2 regions of the Salinivibrio sp. IB574 genome follow, and region 1 is predicted to be linked to the other one. Evidence: predicted binding sites of a transcription regulator. Region 1 holds the regulator's gene; the other holds the start of a gene.
The links. Region 1 encodes PurR, which represses purine synthesis genes. Its sites were predicted from a motif close to TNANGNAAACGTTTNCNTNA; they were not measured.

Region 2: a site for PurR is predicted at 6,173-6,192, ahead of purL (phosphoribosylformylglycinamidine synthase). Genes of this name have one in related genera too.

What each region holds. Positions count from the first base shown of each region.
Region 1 is NZ_MUFN01000012.1:57,342-65,298, reverse strand. It holds gene BZJ17_RS07575 (ABC transporter substrate-binding protein) at 1-52, shown strand, start outside; gene BZJ17_RS07570 (iron ABC transporter permease) at 52-1,089, shown strand; gene BZJ17_RS07565 (heme ABC transporter ATP-binding protein) at 1,086-1,862, shown strand; gene purR (HTH-type transcriptional repressor PurR) at 2,123-3,127, shown strand; cyclic di-GMP riboswitch class I at 3,307-3,406, shown strand; gene BZJ17_RS07555 (TfoX/Sxy family DNA transformation protein) at 3,522-4,115, shown strand; gene lpdA (dihydrolipoyl dehydrogenase) at 4,400-6,535, shown strand; gene BZJ17_RS07545 (ABC transporter substrate-binding protein) at 6,554-7,702, shown strand; gene BZJ17_RS07540 (thiamine ABC transporter permease) at 7,716-7,957, shown strand, end outside.
Region 2 is NZ_MUFN01000003.1:59,282-67,238, forward strand. It holds gene guaB (IMP dehydrogenase) at 1-257, shown strand, start outside; gene guaA (glutamine-hydrolyzing GMP synthase) at 353-1,930, shown strand; gene BZJ17_RS02315 (AbgT family transporter) at 2,202-3,764, shown strand; gene tadA (tRNA adenosine(34) deaminase TadA) at 3,863-4,381, shown strand; gene BZJ17_RS17270 (hypothetical protein) at 4,378-4,539, opposite strand; gene mltF (membrane-bound lytic murein transglycosylase MltF) at 4,547-6,028, opposite strand; gene purL (phosphoribosylformylglycinamidine synthase) at 6,380-7,957, shown strand, end outside.

The sequences.
Region 1 (7,957 bases):
ACTGGATGAAGCCATTCGTATTCAGCGCACCGTCGTTGGAGAGAACGACTAATGCAAGCGTCTTTTCGATCCTCACAGTCGCATGTTTTTCCAGCGCTCATCGTCGCACTTGTCGTCGTAGGGGTAACGTCTATCGCGGTGGGACAATGGCAACTTGGATGGCTGACCAGTTTACAGAGCTTAACCCCTTGGCATGACAATGTTGAGCCGCATGTACTCGCCATCGTTCAACAAGTTCGATTACCTCGAACCTTGCTGTGTATTTTTATCGGTGCATTGCTCGCCGTTTGCGGCACGTTGATGCAGGGGCTTTTCCGCAACCCTCTCGCTGACCCGGGTATTATCGGTGTCTCTGGCGGCGCATCATTAGGAGGCGCACTGGGCTTGCTATTGCTCTCTTGGGGCAGTATCGAGGCCAGCTTTGTGTTTTCGGTGCCTGCCTTTGCGTTTATCGGTGCACTACTGGCAACCCTATTTGTATACAGAATTGGCACAACGGCCATGGGCAGTTCGGTGACCATCATGTTGCTAGCGGGCATTGCGATCAGTGCTTTGTCCGGCGCTGCATTAGGCTTGATTAACTATGTTGCGGATAATCAAACGTTACGAGACATCGCCCTTTGGTCGATGGGGTCGCTGACCGGTGCGACTTGGGGACAAATTGTTCTCACTGGCATCGCTGCATGCTTACTCACGGTATTTGCCTACCAGCGCGCAAGCCACTTAAATGCCCTTTTGCTCGGTGAAAACGAAGCGGCGTATTTGGGCATTGATGTACACCATTTAAAACGCCTACTCATTGTTGTGACCGCGGCGGGAATGGGCATTGCGGTAAGTGCTGCCGGTCTTATCGGCTTTGTGGGTCTAGTGATCCCACACATTGGACGTTTAATTGCCGGCCCGGATCATCGCACACTAGTGCCCTTATCAGCCATTCTTGGTGCCCTGTTACTAACCTTGGCCGATATTGTTGCCCGTGTCATTGTCGCCCCCGCCGAATTGCCTGTTGGCATTATTACCGCCCTAATGGGTGCTCCTTTCTTTCTATGGCTTCTTATTCAACAACGAAAAGCAGTGGTTCACGAATGACAGATTCTGCCCTTCAAATCTCCAAGCTCAGCTATGCGCTTAACGGCCGTCAACTGCTAAGCGAGATTGATCTCGCCTTTACTGCCGGCCAGTTACACGTTTTACTCGGGCCGAATGGTGCGGGGAAAAGTACACTGTTAAAGCAATTGATTAGCGACAAACATCAGCATGGCAGTGTGCAGTTTTGGCAACAGCCCAAAAGCCAGTGGCAAGGCGAAGAATTTGCCCGACGAGTTGCCTTCCTTCCCCAACATAGCGGCCTCACGTTTGCATTCTCCGCGCAAGAAGTGGTCGAGATGGGGGCGACACCACTAAAGGCAAACCGAGAACAGATCGCAGCCCTTGCCAACGAGCAACTAACGGCATGGGATATTAGCCATCTTGCTCATCGACCGTATCCGATTCTATCTGGCGGTGAAAAACAACGCGTACACATGGCACGCGTGTCATTACAGCTAGCGCAAACCGCACCGGATCAAGCGATACTGATGCTGGATGAACCCACTTCGGCCTTAGATATTACCCATCAACATTACACCCTAAAGCGCTGTCGAGCACTCGCTGACCAAGGAATGACAGTGCTATTGGTGTTGCACGATCTGAATTTGGCGGCGCAATACGCCGATCAACTGCATTTTCTGAAAGAAGCTCGAATCGTCCTATCCGGCGATCCGTGGCAGTGTTTTAGTAGTGATAGAGTGGCAGACATCTACCAATACCCGCTGACCGTTCTGACTCATCCGGAGCATAACTGCCCACTGATCGTGTCTTAATTGATAAATACATCATAGCTGGCTCACAAAACCGTCTGTTAGTCCATTTTCGCTGATCAGACCAATTGCGAGTGTGCGCCAACCTAAGTAAACTGAGAGCGCAACCGATTAGCTATGAGAATGGATGAAATCGGATTCGTTACCTTCGCAACCGTCTGATGTGCCGGGATTGTGAAAGACATCGCCGCTGACGAACAGCGGCGTTTTTCTGTAAGGTCGCGAGTAACGATCCCTACGCATTACTACAAAGAAGAATCAAGATGGCAACGATTAAAGATGTCGCGCGTCTCGCCGGTGTATCGACCACGACGGTGTCACACGTGATAAACAAAACCCGCTTTGTCGCCGAGAAGACGACTGAGAAAGTATGGCAAGCGGTTGAAGAGTTAAACTACGCCCCAAGTGCTGTGGCGCGAAGCTTGAAATGCAACACAACACGTACACTGGGAATGCTGGTGACCAAATCCACCAACCCCTTTTTCGCCGAGCTTGTTCACGGTGTGGAAGACTATTGCTACAAGCAAGGCTACACGCTGATTCTCTGCAATACCGAGGGTAACCTCGAAAAGCAACGCGACTACCTGCGTATGTTGTCAGAAAAGCGCGTCGACGGACTCATTGTGGTGTGCTCTGATCTCAACGAAGATTTGATGCTGTTATTAGAAAAAAAACGCGATCTGCCTATGGTCGTGATGGATTGGGGCAGTCACCATATCGATACAGACCGTATAGAAGATAATGCTGAATTAGGCGGTTACCTTGCCACCAAACACTTTATTGATAATGGACATACTAAAATTGGCTGTATTTCCGGCCAAATGGATAAAAATACCTGTAAGCATCGCTTAAACGGTTATTTCCGTGCGTTAAAAGAAGCCCACATTACAGTGAATGAAAACTGGCTGATTGAAGCGGATTTCGAAGCCGATCAAGCACAAATTGCCGCGAAGCAATTGGCGACAATGTCAGACCGCCCGACCGCTGTCTTTTGCTTTAATGACATTATGGCATTAGCGGCGATTAGTACGTTTAACGAGTACGGCTTGAAAGTGCCAGATGATATATCGGTGATTGGTTACGATAACATTGATCTCACCGAGTATTTCTCGCCACCATTGACAACTATTCACCAGCCTAAACGCCGTTTAGGCAAAACAGCCGTCAAGCTCTTGCTCGCGCGAATTGCCAACAACGAGACTCAGCAGCAAGTGTTCGAAATGCAACCTGCACTAGTGAGTCGACAATCAGTTAAAATCATAGATTAGTGTTTTTATTACACTTTTATGACACACCGTCTCCTTTGTGAGACGGTGTGTCTAATGAGAGACAACTCGATAAACCCTTCACTTAGCCATTAATCATTTACAGCTCTCTTGAACTAAGATCACACTTTTAAATGCTGCTTGGGACGACATCACTGTCTAATTATTATATGCTTAATAGCGTTTGAACAAGGCAAACCATGGCGAAAGCATGGGACGCAAAGCCACCGGCCTAATAACTTCCACTAGTGTTTTGGAGTTGATGGCAGCGGGGTTGCCAACAATTGATGATCGAAGCTGACAACTATTTGATAGATCGTTGACAACTCTGTGGTTTTGCCTTGTTACATTTTGACGTCTTTTTTGGGCATTAGTAATTCATCGAGATATTAATCAAATGGATAAACCAGCTTTAAAGAATGCAATGAAGTTATTTGCCAAATTTGGCAGCATTAAGTCCCGTTCAATGTTTGGCGGATTCGGTATTTTCTGTGACGATACCATGTTCGTTTTAGTCGTAGAAAACCAGCTCCACTTACGAGCCGGAAAAGAAAATGAAACACTATTAAAACAACAAGGCCTCGAGCCCTACGTGTATAAGAAAAGAGGATTTCCAGTTGTAACTAAGTATTTTGCAATACCAAAAGAATGGTGGGACGATGAAGAAAAGTTATTGTCAGAAGCAAAATACGCCCTAGAAGTAGCGAAGCGAGATCGAGCTGAGAAAAACAGGACTTCGCCAACAAGATTAAAAGATCTACCTAATTTACGGCTGGCAACCGAACGTATGCTCAAAAAAGCAGGTATTACATCTCCAGCAGATTTGCAGCAACAAGGTGCCGTTAATGCCTATAAAGCTCTTCTCTCGGCGCATGAAAAAGAGCTAAGCTTGGAGTTACTGTGGTCACTAGAAGGCGCGATTACTGGCAAACATTGGTCTGTGGTTCCACCTCAACGTCGCCAAGAATTATTACAACATTTAGAAAATTAATTCCTCACAACACCTATACCTCTCTACCTTTTTTGTGAGCAATGTTCGCGTCCAACACCGCCTTTATGGCGGTGTCGCTTTTTCTGAACGCACTAAACGCTCAATAAATCATCATTCAAACTAATTTCAGACAGAAAACGAAAGTTTCTTGCGATCGGTCGGGTCTGGTTAAAGGTACGATTAAGGACACAGTTCCTCAATGTAACCGACAAATCAGCCAGTTAATTCAGCTACAGTACCTAAAGTAATAACTGGGACCCATTTACTATCGGACGAGACACAGTATGCCAGTAAAAAAGATATTGCTTGGTTTAGTGGTGGTGGCGCTTGTAACACTTTGGTTCAGTTTAGATCTCAGCCAGTGGCTCACGCTTGAAAACGCCAAAGCACAACAAGTGGCATTGAATGATTACATTATCGAAAACGCGACCACCGCAAGCCTGGTGTTTTTTGTCGGCTATGTAGTGATGACCGCCCTGTCCTTACCGGGTGCGGCAGTGGCGAGTTTATTGGGCGCGGCACTCTTCGGCTTTTGGTGGGCATTGGTGTTGGTCTCCTTTGCTAGCTCGATTGGCGCCACCCTCGCCTTCTTGGTGAGTCGCTTTATGTTGCGCGACTGGGTCCAAGCCAAATTTGGCAATAAGCTCGATACCATTAATCGCGGCATAGAGAAAGACGGTAGCTTGTATCTGTTGACCCTCCGCCTGATCCCGATTTTCCCGTTTTTTCTGATTAACCTCGTGATGGGTCTAACGTCGTTCAAAACCCGCACCTTCTATTGGGTCAGTCAGCTCGGTATGTTGCCGGGTACCGCAGTCTACGTGAATGCAGGGACCCAACTGGCCCAAATCGACGCACTTGGCGACGTGGTGTCACCCTCGGTGCTTGGCTCACTCGCCTTACTGGGTATCTTCCCACTGCTGGCAAAGTGGGTCATGGCGTGGATCACGCGTCGTAAACGCTATCAAGGTTGGAACAAGCCCCATCAGTTTGACCGCAATATGGTAGTGATTGGTGCCGGTGCAGGCGGCTTGGTATCAAGTTATATCGCGGCGGTAGTGAAAGCGAAGGTTACGCTGGTCGAAAAAGGTTCGATGGGAGGAGACTGCCTAAACACAGGGTGTGTTCCCTCAAAAGCGCTGATCCGTGCGGCGAAAACCATGCGAGAAATTGGCAAGGCTAAGGCCTTTGGCATTCATACCCAAGCGCCAGCGGTTGATTTTCCGGCAGTCATGGCGCGGGTTAAACAAGTGATTACCCAAATTGAGCCCCACGATTCGGTCGAGCGTTACACCAAGCTCGGCGTGGAGTGCGTGCAAGGCGAAGCGCAAATCGTTTCGCCATGGGAAGTCGAGGTGAATGGCGAACGCCTCACAACCCGCAACATCGTGATTGCGACCGGCGCACGCCCTATGTTGCCCCCGATTCCCGGTTTGGCTGAGGTCACGCATTACACCTCAGATACAATTTGGTCCCTGAATGACCTGCCGCCGCGGTTGTTGGTTTTGGGCGGAGGTCCCATTGGCGCAGAATTGGCACAAAGTTTTGCGTGTTTAGGCAGCCAAGTCACTCTCGCGGAAATGGCCGACCAACTTCTCAGCCGCGAAGATCAAGATGCCGCCCAGTTGGTTGAGCAGGCGTTAGAGCGTGACGGCGTCACGGTTTTAACACAGCACAAAGTCAAAGCATTTGAGCACAGTGATAATGAGCAAATCGCCTTACTCGATGGCCCTGACGGTGAGAAGTCTGTCTCATTTGATGCGGTGCTGGTCGCGTTAGGGCGCAGTGCCAACACCAAAGGCTTTGGTCTCGAAAAGCTCGATATTCCAGTGACCGAGCGTGGCACGGTTCAAGTCAACGAGTATCTGCAAACCGCCTATCCCAACATCTATGCGGTAGGTGATGTAGCAGGGCCGTTTCAGCTCACCCACGCCAGTGCTCATCAAGCATGGTATGCCGCGGTGAATGCACTATTTGGGCAATTTAAACGCTTTCGTGCTGATTATTCAGTAATGCCTGCCGCGACCTATACATCACCAGAAGTCGCGCGCGTGGGCATCAATGAAAAAGAAGCCAAGGTCAATCAGCAAGAAGTGGAAGTAACCTACTACGGCATTGATGATCTGGATCGCGCGATTGCTGACGGCAATGACCACGGTTTTATTAAGGTGCTGACACCAAAAGGAAAAGATACCATTCTGGGAGTGACTATTGTTGGCGAGCATGCGGGCGACTTGCTCGCAGAGTTTACTCTCGCTATGCGGCACGGGTTAGGACTAAATAAAATTTTGGGCACCGTCCATCCGTATCCCACCATGAGTGAGGCGGTGAAGTATACCGCTGGGATGTGGAAACAAGCCCATGCGCCCGAGAAGCTGCTTAACTGGGTCGAAAAATATCATCGTTGGATGCGTCACTAATTGAAAAGGAAGATGACAATGAAACACTGGATAGCGGCGTTAACATTGGCAATTGTAAGTACCGCCAGTTTTACTGCCTCTGCGAGCACGGAAAACGACCGTTGGGAAAGTATTGAACAACAAGCCAAAGGCCAGACTGTTTACTTTAACGCATGGGGCGGCAATCAAGAGATCAATGCTTACCTGCGCTGGGCGAGTCGCGAGTTACAACGCGATTATGGTGTCACACTGAAACATGTCAAAGTGACGGATATCGCTGAAACCGTCAATCGCCTACTTGCCGAAAAGACAGCAGGTAAGGATAGCGGCGGTAGTGTCGATATGGTTTGGATTAACGGCGAAAACTTCAAATCAATGAAGGAAAATGATTTGCTGTACGGCCCTTTTGTCAGCACGCTCCCCAATTGGCAGATTGTCGATAAAAGTTTACCGGTTGAAGAAGACTTCACTGAGCCAACAGACGGCCTCGAAGCGCCTTGGGGGGTGGGACAGCTGGTGTTTATCCATGATCAGAAAACTTTGGCCAACCCACCTCGCTCTTTCGCCGAACTATTAAGTTTGGCTAAAGCATTCCCTGGGCGTATCAGTTACCCCAAACCACCCGAGTTTCATGGCACCAGTTTTTTGAAAGCCGCCCTGCTGGAACTTACCGATGTGCGCGAGGCACTTTACCTGCCGGTTGATGAGGTAGACTTTGACACCGTGACCGCCCCACTGTCGCGCTATCTCGACCAACTGCATCAAGTCGCTTGGCGCGAAGGCGCGCAGTTCCCGTCAGGCAGTGCTGAAACTATCCAATTGTTGGACGATGGTGAGCTTCTCGTGGCGATTGCGTTTAACCCCAATGCGGCAAAAGCAGCGGTAGCCTCTGGAAAACTCGCCCCGTCAGCGCGTGCGTTTGCCTTTGACCAAGGCGCGCTATCTAACATTCACTTTATGGCGATTCCATACAACGCCAACGCTAAAGCCGGCGCTATGGTCGCTATCAATTTCTTGATGAGTGAAAAGGCACAACTGCGTAAAGCCGACACCCAAGTATGGGGCGATCCACCCGTGGTTAAGTTATTCGACACCGCCGAGGTCAGTCGCTTTAATACCCAGCCCGAGCCACATCCAAGCTGGCAAACCGCGCTTGAGAGTGCGTGGCTGAAACGCTACGGCCAATAGTAAAGAGGCTGATATGGCACGTTTGCTGTTTGCCATCACCCTAACGGTGTGTTGCCTACCCTTGTTGCCAGGGGTGGGCGGCTTATTCGCGACCGCCTTTGCATTCTTACCTACACTAGGGCTGACGGAGGCTAACTTTAGCGGCTGGCAAGCTGTCATGGCATGGCCGGGGCTATCACAATCTATTCAGCTAACGCTCATCTCAGGATTGGGCAGTAGTCTGCTCGCGGTGGCACTTAGCTTTATGATTTTACA
Region 2 (7,957 bases), on a different contig from region 1:
TCCAAAGCGACAATGCTGCCGACAAATTGGTCCCAGAAGGCATTGAAGGCCGCGTAGACTACAAAGGCATGATGAAAGAAATCATCCACCAACAAATGGGCGGTTTGCGTTCATGCATGGGTCTGACTGGCTCTGCCACCATCAACGATTTACGCACCAAAGCGCAATTTGTTCGCGTGACTGGCGCGGGCATGAAAGAGTCACACGCTCACGATGTGACCATCACCAAAGAAGCGCCTAACTATCGCCTCGGATAATGTATGGCGGTGTGGCTTAAGGGTCACACCGCTTTCTATTCGTCCAAGAGGGCTGACAACGCCCCTTTGTTCCACTTAATTGAGAAAGCCAGATAATGACCAAAAACATTCATGCTCAACGTATTTTGATCCTCGACTTTGGCTCCCAGTACACGCAACTGATTGCACGTCGTGTCCGTGAAATCGGAGTGTATTGTGAGTTGTGGAGCTGGGATGTAGAAGAGCAAGATATTCGTGATTTTGCCCCTGATGGCATCATCCTTTCCGGTGGCCCTGAAAGTGTCGCTGAAGCTGGCTCACCGCGTGCGCCTGAGTATGTCTTTAATGCTGGCGTGCCGGTGCTTGGCGTATGCTACGGCATGCAAACCATGGCTGAGCAACTGGGCGGTAAAGTGGCCGGCTCTGAGCACCGCGAATTTGGTGATGCCCAAGTTAAGCGTGTTGCCAACAGTGCTTTGTTTGATGGTATTGAAGATGCGATCGCAGAAGATGGCACCGCGCTATTGGATGTGTGGATGAGCCACGGTGATAAAGTGGTCGCTATCCCAGAAGATTTCGTCAAAATCGCTGAAACCGACACCTGTCCGTTTGCGGCGATGGCTAACGAAGAGAAGCGCTTCTACGGCGTACAGTTCCACCCGGAAGTCACGCATACTCGCCAAGGCAAACGCATGCTAGAGCAGTTTGTGATGAACATCTGTGGTTGTGAGCGCCTATGGACTCCTGCATCTATCATCGAAGATGCGGTTGAGCGTATTCGCGAGCAAGTCGGTGATGATGAAGTGATCCTTGGCCTATCTGGTGGCGTTGATTCCTCAGTAGTGGCAATGCTGGTTCACCGCGCGATTGGCGACAAGCTCACGTGCGTATTTGTGGATAACGGCCTGCTACGCCTTAACGAAGGCGAGCAAGTACTGGAAATGTTTGGTGACCACTTCGGCCTCAACATTGTCCATGTCAACGCCGAAGACCGCTTCCTTGACGCGCTGAAAGGCGAAGCTGACCCTGAAGCTAAGCGTAAAATCATTGGCCGTGTGTTTGTTGAAGTATTCGACGAGCAAGCCACCAAAATGAAAAACGCCAAATGGTTGGCGCAAGGCACCATCTATCCGGATGTGATTGAATCAGCAGCCTCGAAAACCGGTAAAGCACACGTGATTAAATCGCACCACAATGTGGGCGGTCTTCCGGAAGAAATGAAAATGGGCTTAGTTGAACCGCTCAAAGAGCTGTTCAAAGACGAAGTCCGTAAGATTGGCCTTGAACTAGGCCTGCCTTACAACATGCTTTACCGCCACCCATTCCCAGGGCCTGGCCTTGGTGTGCGTGTGCTGGGCGAGATCCAAAAAGAATACTGTGACCTTTTACGTCGCGCGGATGCAATCTTTATCGAAGAACTGCGCAACGCCGATCTGTACGATAAAGTCTCACAAGCCTTTGCGGTTTTCTTACCGGTACGTTCCGTTGGCGTGATGGGCGATGGCCGTAAATACGATTGGATCATTGCCTTGCGTGCTGTCGAAACCATCGACTTTATGACCGCGCACTGGGCACACCTGCCATACGATTTCCTTGGCAAAGTGTCGAACCGCATTATCAACGAAGTCGACGGCATCTCCCGCGTGGTTTACGACGTCTCCGGCAAACCGCCAGCGACGATTGAGTGGGAATAATCGTTTGAGAAAGTAAAACGTCAGATTAACGACATAAAGCCCATGCCTAGCGTGGGCTTTTTTGTTTCTAAATGTTTCAGGGTTATCCCTTCACTGCGGTTTTTTGTCCTGAAAAGCAAATATATCTGACGGTTAACATTTTGCTAACAGGTTGATGTGTAGCTAACTATGCTGATTTTTGCTTTACTGGGGCCGATATTTCATTAATTTGTCATTAAAGGCAGCGTCAGGGCATGTGCTGTGGCGACATTGAAACAATATGGAGTGAGCTGTGAGCAGTCAACTTAGTCAGTCAGCGGATGCTGACGGCCCGCGAGGGTTAGACCGGTTTTTAAATATGATTGAGCGGGCAGGAAACCGTATTCCTGATCCGGCACTGTTGTTTTTCTGGGGCTTGATTACCGTTTGGGTACTGTCGGCCATTTTATCGCAAGTTGAGTTCGATGCCGTTCACCCGCTGACGGGGAATGCGGTGCAAGTGAACAACTTACTGACCGGCGATGCGCTCGCACACTTTCTAGCCAACATGGTTAGCACTTTTACTGGTTTTGCGCCGCTGGGCATTGTATTGGTTGCGATGTTAGGGGTGGGGGTGGCTGATCAGTCAGGCTTTATCACCACCGGCCTCAAGAAAATGTTGAGTGTGACACCGAAGCAAGCGCTTACACCAATGCTGATTTTGGTAGCGATTGTATCCCACACTGCCGCAGATGCAGGCTATGTGCTGGTGATCCCACTAGGCGGGATTATCTTCCATGCGGCGGGACGCCACCCATTGGCGGGGATTGCCGCCGCGTTTGCCGGTGTCTCGGGTGGGTTTTCAGCGAACTTTATTCCGTCTGGCATTGATCCTTTACTCGCTGGATTTACCGAATCAGCCGCTCACGTATTGGATGATACCTATCAGGTGAATCCACTCGCAAACCTCTACTTTACCGGCCTGTCATCGATTTTGATTGTGGCATTAGGCTGGTTTGTGACCGAGAAAATCATTGAACCGCGCCTTAGCCGCACGCCGATTGATGAGGATGCTGAAGACGCTCCTGACCTTGGTTCATTCACGGCGATTGAAGGTAAAGCGTTTAACCGCGCAGGCTTGGCCATGTTGGTGGGAATTGCTGCGCTTGTTGCTGCTGCTTGGCCGGAAACATCGCCACTTCGCTCTCCGTCAGGGGAACTGACCGCATTTGATGCGCCGATTATGCAATCAATCGTACCGCTGATTTTCGTGCTCTTTATTATTCCGGGCATTGTCTACGGCAAAACCGCAGGTACCTTTAAAACCAGCCAAGACGTAATCAAATCCATGTCGGATACCATGGCGACTATGGGGGCGTACATGGTGATGGCGTTCTTCTGTGCGCAATTTTTGGCTGCATTTACCCAATCCAACATTGGTACTTTGTTAGCACTCAACGGCGCTGAGTTGCTGCAATCGATGAAATTGCCGGGTGAAATGACGATTGTGGGTATGATCTTGCTCACCGCCATGGTCAACTTACTGATCGGGTCGGCATCGGCAAAATGGGGACTGATTGGTCCGATTCTCGTACCAATGCTCATGGTTGTCGGCATTTCGCCTGAGCTATCACAAGCGGCGTATCGTGTGGGTGACTCTGTCTCTAACATTATTTCGCCATTGATGGTGTTCTTCCCGCTAGTGGTGGTGTATTGCCAGCGCTATGTGAAATCGACCGGGATTGGCACTGTGGCTTCGTTAATGATCCCATACTCCATCACTATGCTGGTGGGCTGGACGCTTTTCCTTCTGGCTTATTGGGCGGTTGGGTTGCCGTTGGGCATTCAAGCAAGCTATCAATACTTGGTTCAATAACGCGTTCCTACGTGACGACAGACAAGCCGGCCTTCGAGCCGGCTTATTTGTGTCGTATACTTGGCGCCATCTCAATGGGTGAAGTTACAGGGTTTTGAATGAGCGAGTTGCAAACGCCATCAAACGAGCACGAAAAATACATGCGCCACGCCATGACGCTGGCGGAAAAAGCCGAGCAAGAGGGTGAAGTGCCGGTCGGGGCTGTGGTGGTGTACCAAGGGGAGATTATCGGGACCGGATGGAACCGTTCAATTACCCAACATGATGCCTCTGCGCATGCGGAAATCATGGCACTGCGCCAAGCAGGTCAAGTGCTGGGGAACTATCGCCTGATTGATGCTGACTTGTATGTCACTTTAGAGCCTTGTCCAATGTGTGCTGCGGCTATGGTACATAGCCGTATTCGCAACGTGTATTTTGGCGCCTCCGACCCTAAAACCGGTGCGGCAGGATCGGTGATGAACTTGCTCAGTTACGAGGGCGTGAATCATCACGTGGCATCGCAAGGGGGGGTGCTTGAGGATGCTTGCCGTGAGCAGCTTCAAGCGTTTTTTCGTCGTCGCCGAGCCGAAAAAAAAGCCGCTAAAAAAGCGGCTCGAGAGCAGGGCGAGGGTTAAAACGCATCGTCAAAGGCGGCGAACTCGCGGATGGCAAACGTACGTTGTCGCCAAAGCACTTTCTTGTGCATATTTTGACGCATGCGCTTACGCCGGTTAGCGGCGGAAATCGTGTTTTTACGGAAGTTACTTCTCACGAGCCGTTTTCTCGGAACCATACTGCCCTCATTGCTGTTGCTGGTTAGCGTCGCTTTGTGGTGACGTTTCGTCAGTGTCTGTGACGGTTTCAGACTCTTGCTCAGGCGCTGGCGCAACAATGGTTTGTAGGCCGCCTAAGTCTTCAACCTGCTCATTGTCGAGCGCTTCAATATGCGCTTTTTCATAGCCTAGAATACTTTGATAATAACGGCGGATATTTTCGACGTAGCTTAACGCCTCGTATCCACGCGCATAGCCGTAGCGTGTTTGGGTATAGTATTGGCGCTTGGCAAGCATGGGCAGACGCTTTTTCACATCACTCCACGAGTTAGGGTTGGCCCCTTGTGCCTCCGTGAGGCGGCGTGCATCCATCATGTGGCCAAAACCGATATTGTACGAGGCAAGCGCGAACCAAATACGTTCGTGCGGGTTCACGCTATCCGGTACGCGTTCCAATACCCGTTGCAGATAAAGGGCGCCGCCTTTAATGCTCTGCTCGGGATCAAGTCGGTTGCGTACGCCGACAGATTTTGCGGTCGGTAAGGTCAGCATCATCATGCCGCGCACACCAGTCGGTGAAATAGCGCGCGGGTTCCAATGTGATTCTTGATAAGACAGGGCGGCGAGTAAACGCCAGTCAAATTCATTGGCGTATTTTTTAAATAGCGGCTCCCACTTGGGCAGTTTGCTCTCAATCGCGCGCAAAAAGGCGCGGGTATCGACGTAATCAAACTGATCCACGTGACCAAAGTATTTCTCTTCCAAAATCGTCAGTTCACCGCTTTGAGCAAGGTCACCAAAAAATTCCACCATCAGGGCGTAAACGCTGCTATCGCCTTGCTTTTTCATAAACCAAGCGACTGGTTCGTCTTCGCTCAGTTCCATCGCGACGGTGATATCAGGGTGGGTGCGTTGGATCAGCGCAATGTCGACGGAGTCAGCAATGGTAAAGTCGATGTCACCATTCGCGACTTGTTTTAGGAGTTCGTCGTCATCGGCATCTTGGACGACTTGCCAAGACAGTGCAGGATGGGCTTGTTTCAGTGATTGCAATGTTAAGTCATGACTGGAGCCTTCAACCACTGCCATTACAGCATCATCTCGGTTGAAATCATCGACATCACGCGGTCGCCAGTGGCCATTTTTATACACTACTTGTTGGCTAACAAAATAGTACGCAGGACCGGGGCGAAAGGCGTCAAGGCGTTGCGGTGTGATGGTCAGGCCCGCGGCAATAATGTCGACATCGCCGCGCTCAAGGGCGGGAAAGAGCCCGGAGAGCGTGTAGGTAGGCGTCATTTCCAATTTTACGCCCAGCTTATCGGCAAAGCGCTTGGCTAAATCATAATCTAGGCCGGTTGGGCCATTAGGGCCGATGTAATAAGAAAGCTGATTATTGAGTGTGCCCACTCTTAGCACGCCGCGATCGCGGATTTTTTCGAGAGTCGTACGGTCATCAAAATGCCAATCACAGCCCGCCAAAGGCAGGGTTAGCAGCAAAAGGGCCACGCAGGCAATCCAAGATGGCAGAGTAAATCGACGCTGTCTCAAAGGCTGTTGCTCTTGTTGCGGGCCGGCGTGAAGACACAGGCCGTGATCAATGGACCCTCCATTCTACGTGAATAGGCGTCCGACCGATAGAGGGGAAATTTTTTGCGCAAACGGTTGCGTCAGGTGTGTTGCCCGTGAGGATTTTCCCCTATAATGGCCGCCGCTTGCTTAAAAGGCCAGCAAAAAATGGGCGTAAACCTGCAGAGAGCAAAGGCTGCCAGTGTGAGTTGTGATACCCAAGTTTACATGCCAACGCGTGTTAATTTGGGTATACCCCTTTCACTAACTGCTAACGAGAGACGTACGCACATGGATATTTTGCGTGGTTCCCCCGCACTGTCTGAGTTTCGTGTCAATAAACTGCTGGCTAGCTGTCAAGCGCATCAGTTGCCAGTTACGGCACTGTATGCTGAGTTTATTCACTTCGCTGATTTGCATCACCCCTTGGATAGCGCGAGTCGCGAAAAGCTCGAAAAGTTGCTGACTTACGGGCCCACTTTACCGCCGCATGCGCCTGAAGGGACGCTGTTTCTCGTTACGCCTCGTCCCGGCACCTTGTCGCCGTGGTCATCCAAAGCAACCGATATTGCCCATAACTGTGGCTTGGACGCGGTGAAACGCTTGGAGCGCGGTACGGCGTACTATATTCAGTTATCTGCTCCTTTGACCAGTGAGCAACACGCAACCTTAACCGGATTGTTGCACGATCGGATGATGGAAGCTGTGTTCAGTGAGCTTGAGGCTGCCGCGGTGCTATTCGAGCAAGCGGAACCTGCGCCGATGCATAGCGTAGACATTCTCTCAGGTGGCCGCGCCGCCTTAGTCGAGGCCAACCAAGCCTTAGGGTTGGCACTGGCAGAAGATGAAATTGACTATCTGGTCGAGAACTTCACCCAGCTGGGGCGTAATCCTAACGACATCGAACTGATGATGTTTGCGCAAGCCAACTCAGAGCATTGCCGACACAAAATTTTCAACGCCGACTGGACCATTGATGGTGAAAAACAGCCTAAATCGCTGTTTAAAATGATCAAAAACACCTATGAGCAAACCCCAGATAACGTGCTGTCGGCGTATAAAGACAACGCAGCCGTGATGACGGGCTCAAGCGTTGGGCGCTTTTTCCCCAGCCCTGATAGCCACACTTATCAATATCACCATGAGCCGGCTCATATTTTGATGAAGGTGGAAACCCACAACCATCCTACCGCGATTTCACCGTGGCCAGGCGCGGCAACAGGCTCTGGCGGTGAGATTCGTGATGAGGGGGCAACCGGTGTCGGAGGCAAACCCAAAGCAGGATTGGTCGGTTTTTCCGTCTCTAACCTCAAAATTCCGGGCTTTATTCAGCCGTGGGAGCGCGATTATGGTAAGCCTGAGCGCATTGCCACTGCGCTCGATATTATGCTGGAAGGCCCGCTAGGCGGCGCGGCGTTTAACAACGAATTTGGCCGACCTAACTTGCTGGGTTATTTCCGCACCTATGAGCAATTGGTGACCTCACATGCCGGTGAGGAAGTACGTGGCTATCACAAACCCATCATGATCGCCGGTGGGATGGGTAACATCCGTGACGGCCATGTGCAAAAAGGCGAGATTGACGTGGGCGCCAAACTGATTGTGTTAGGTGGTCCGGCGATGAACATCGGCCTTGGCGGCGGTGCAGCATCGTCGATGGCATCAGGCCAGTCGGCGGAAGACTTAGACTTTGCCTCGGTACAGCGTGAGAATCCAGAAATGGAGCGTCGCTGCCAAGAGGTGATTGATCGTTGCTGGCAGCTTGGCGACGATAATCCTATTGCCTTTATCCACGATGTGGGCGCAGGTGGCCTGTCCAATGCGATGCCAGAGCTGGTCGATGATGGCGGCCGCGGTGGACGCTTTAAT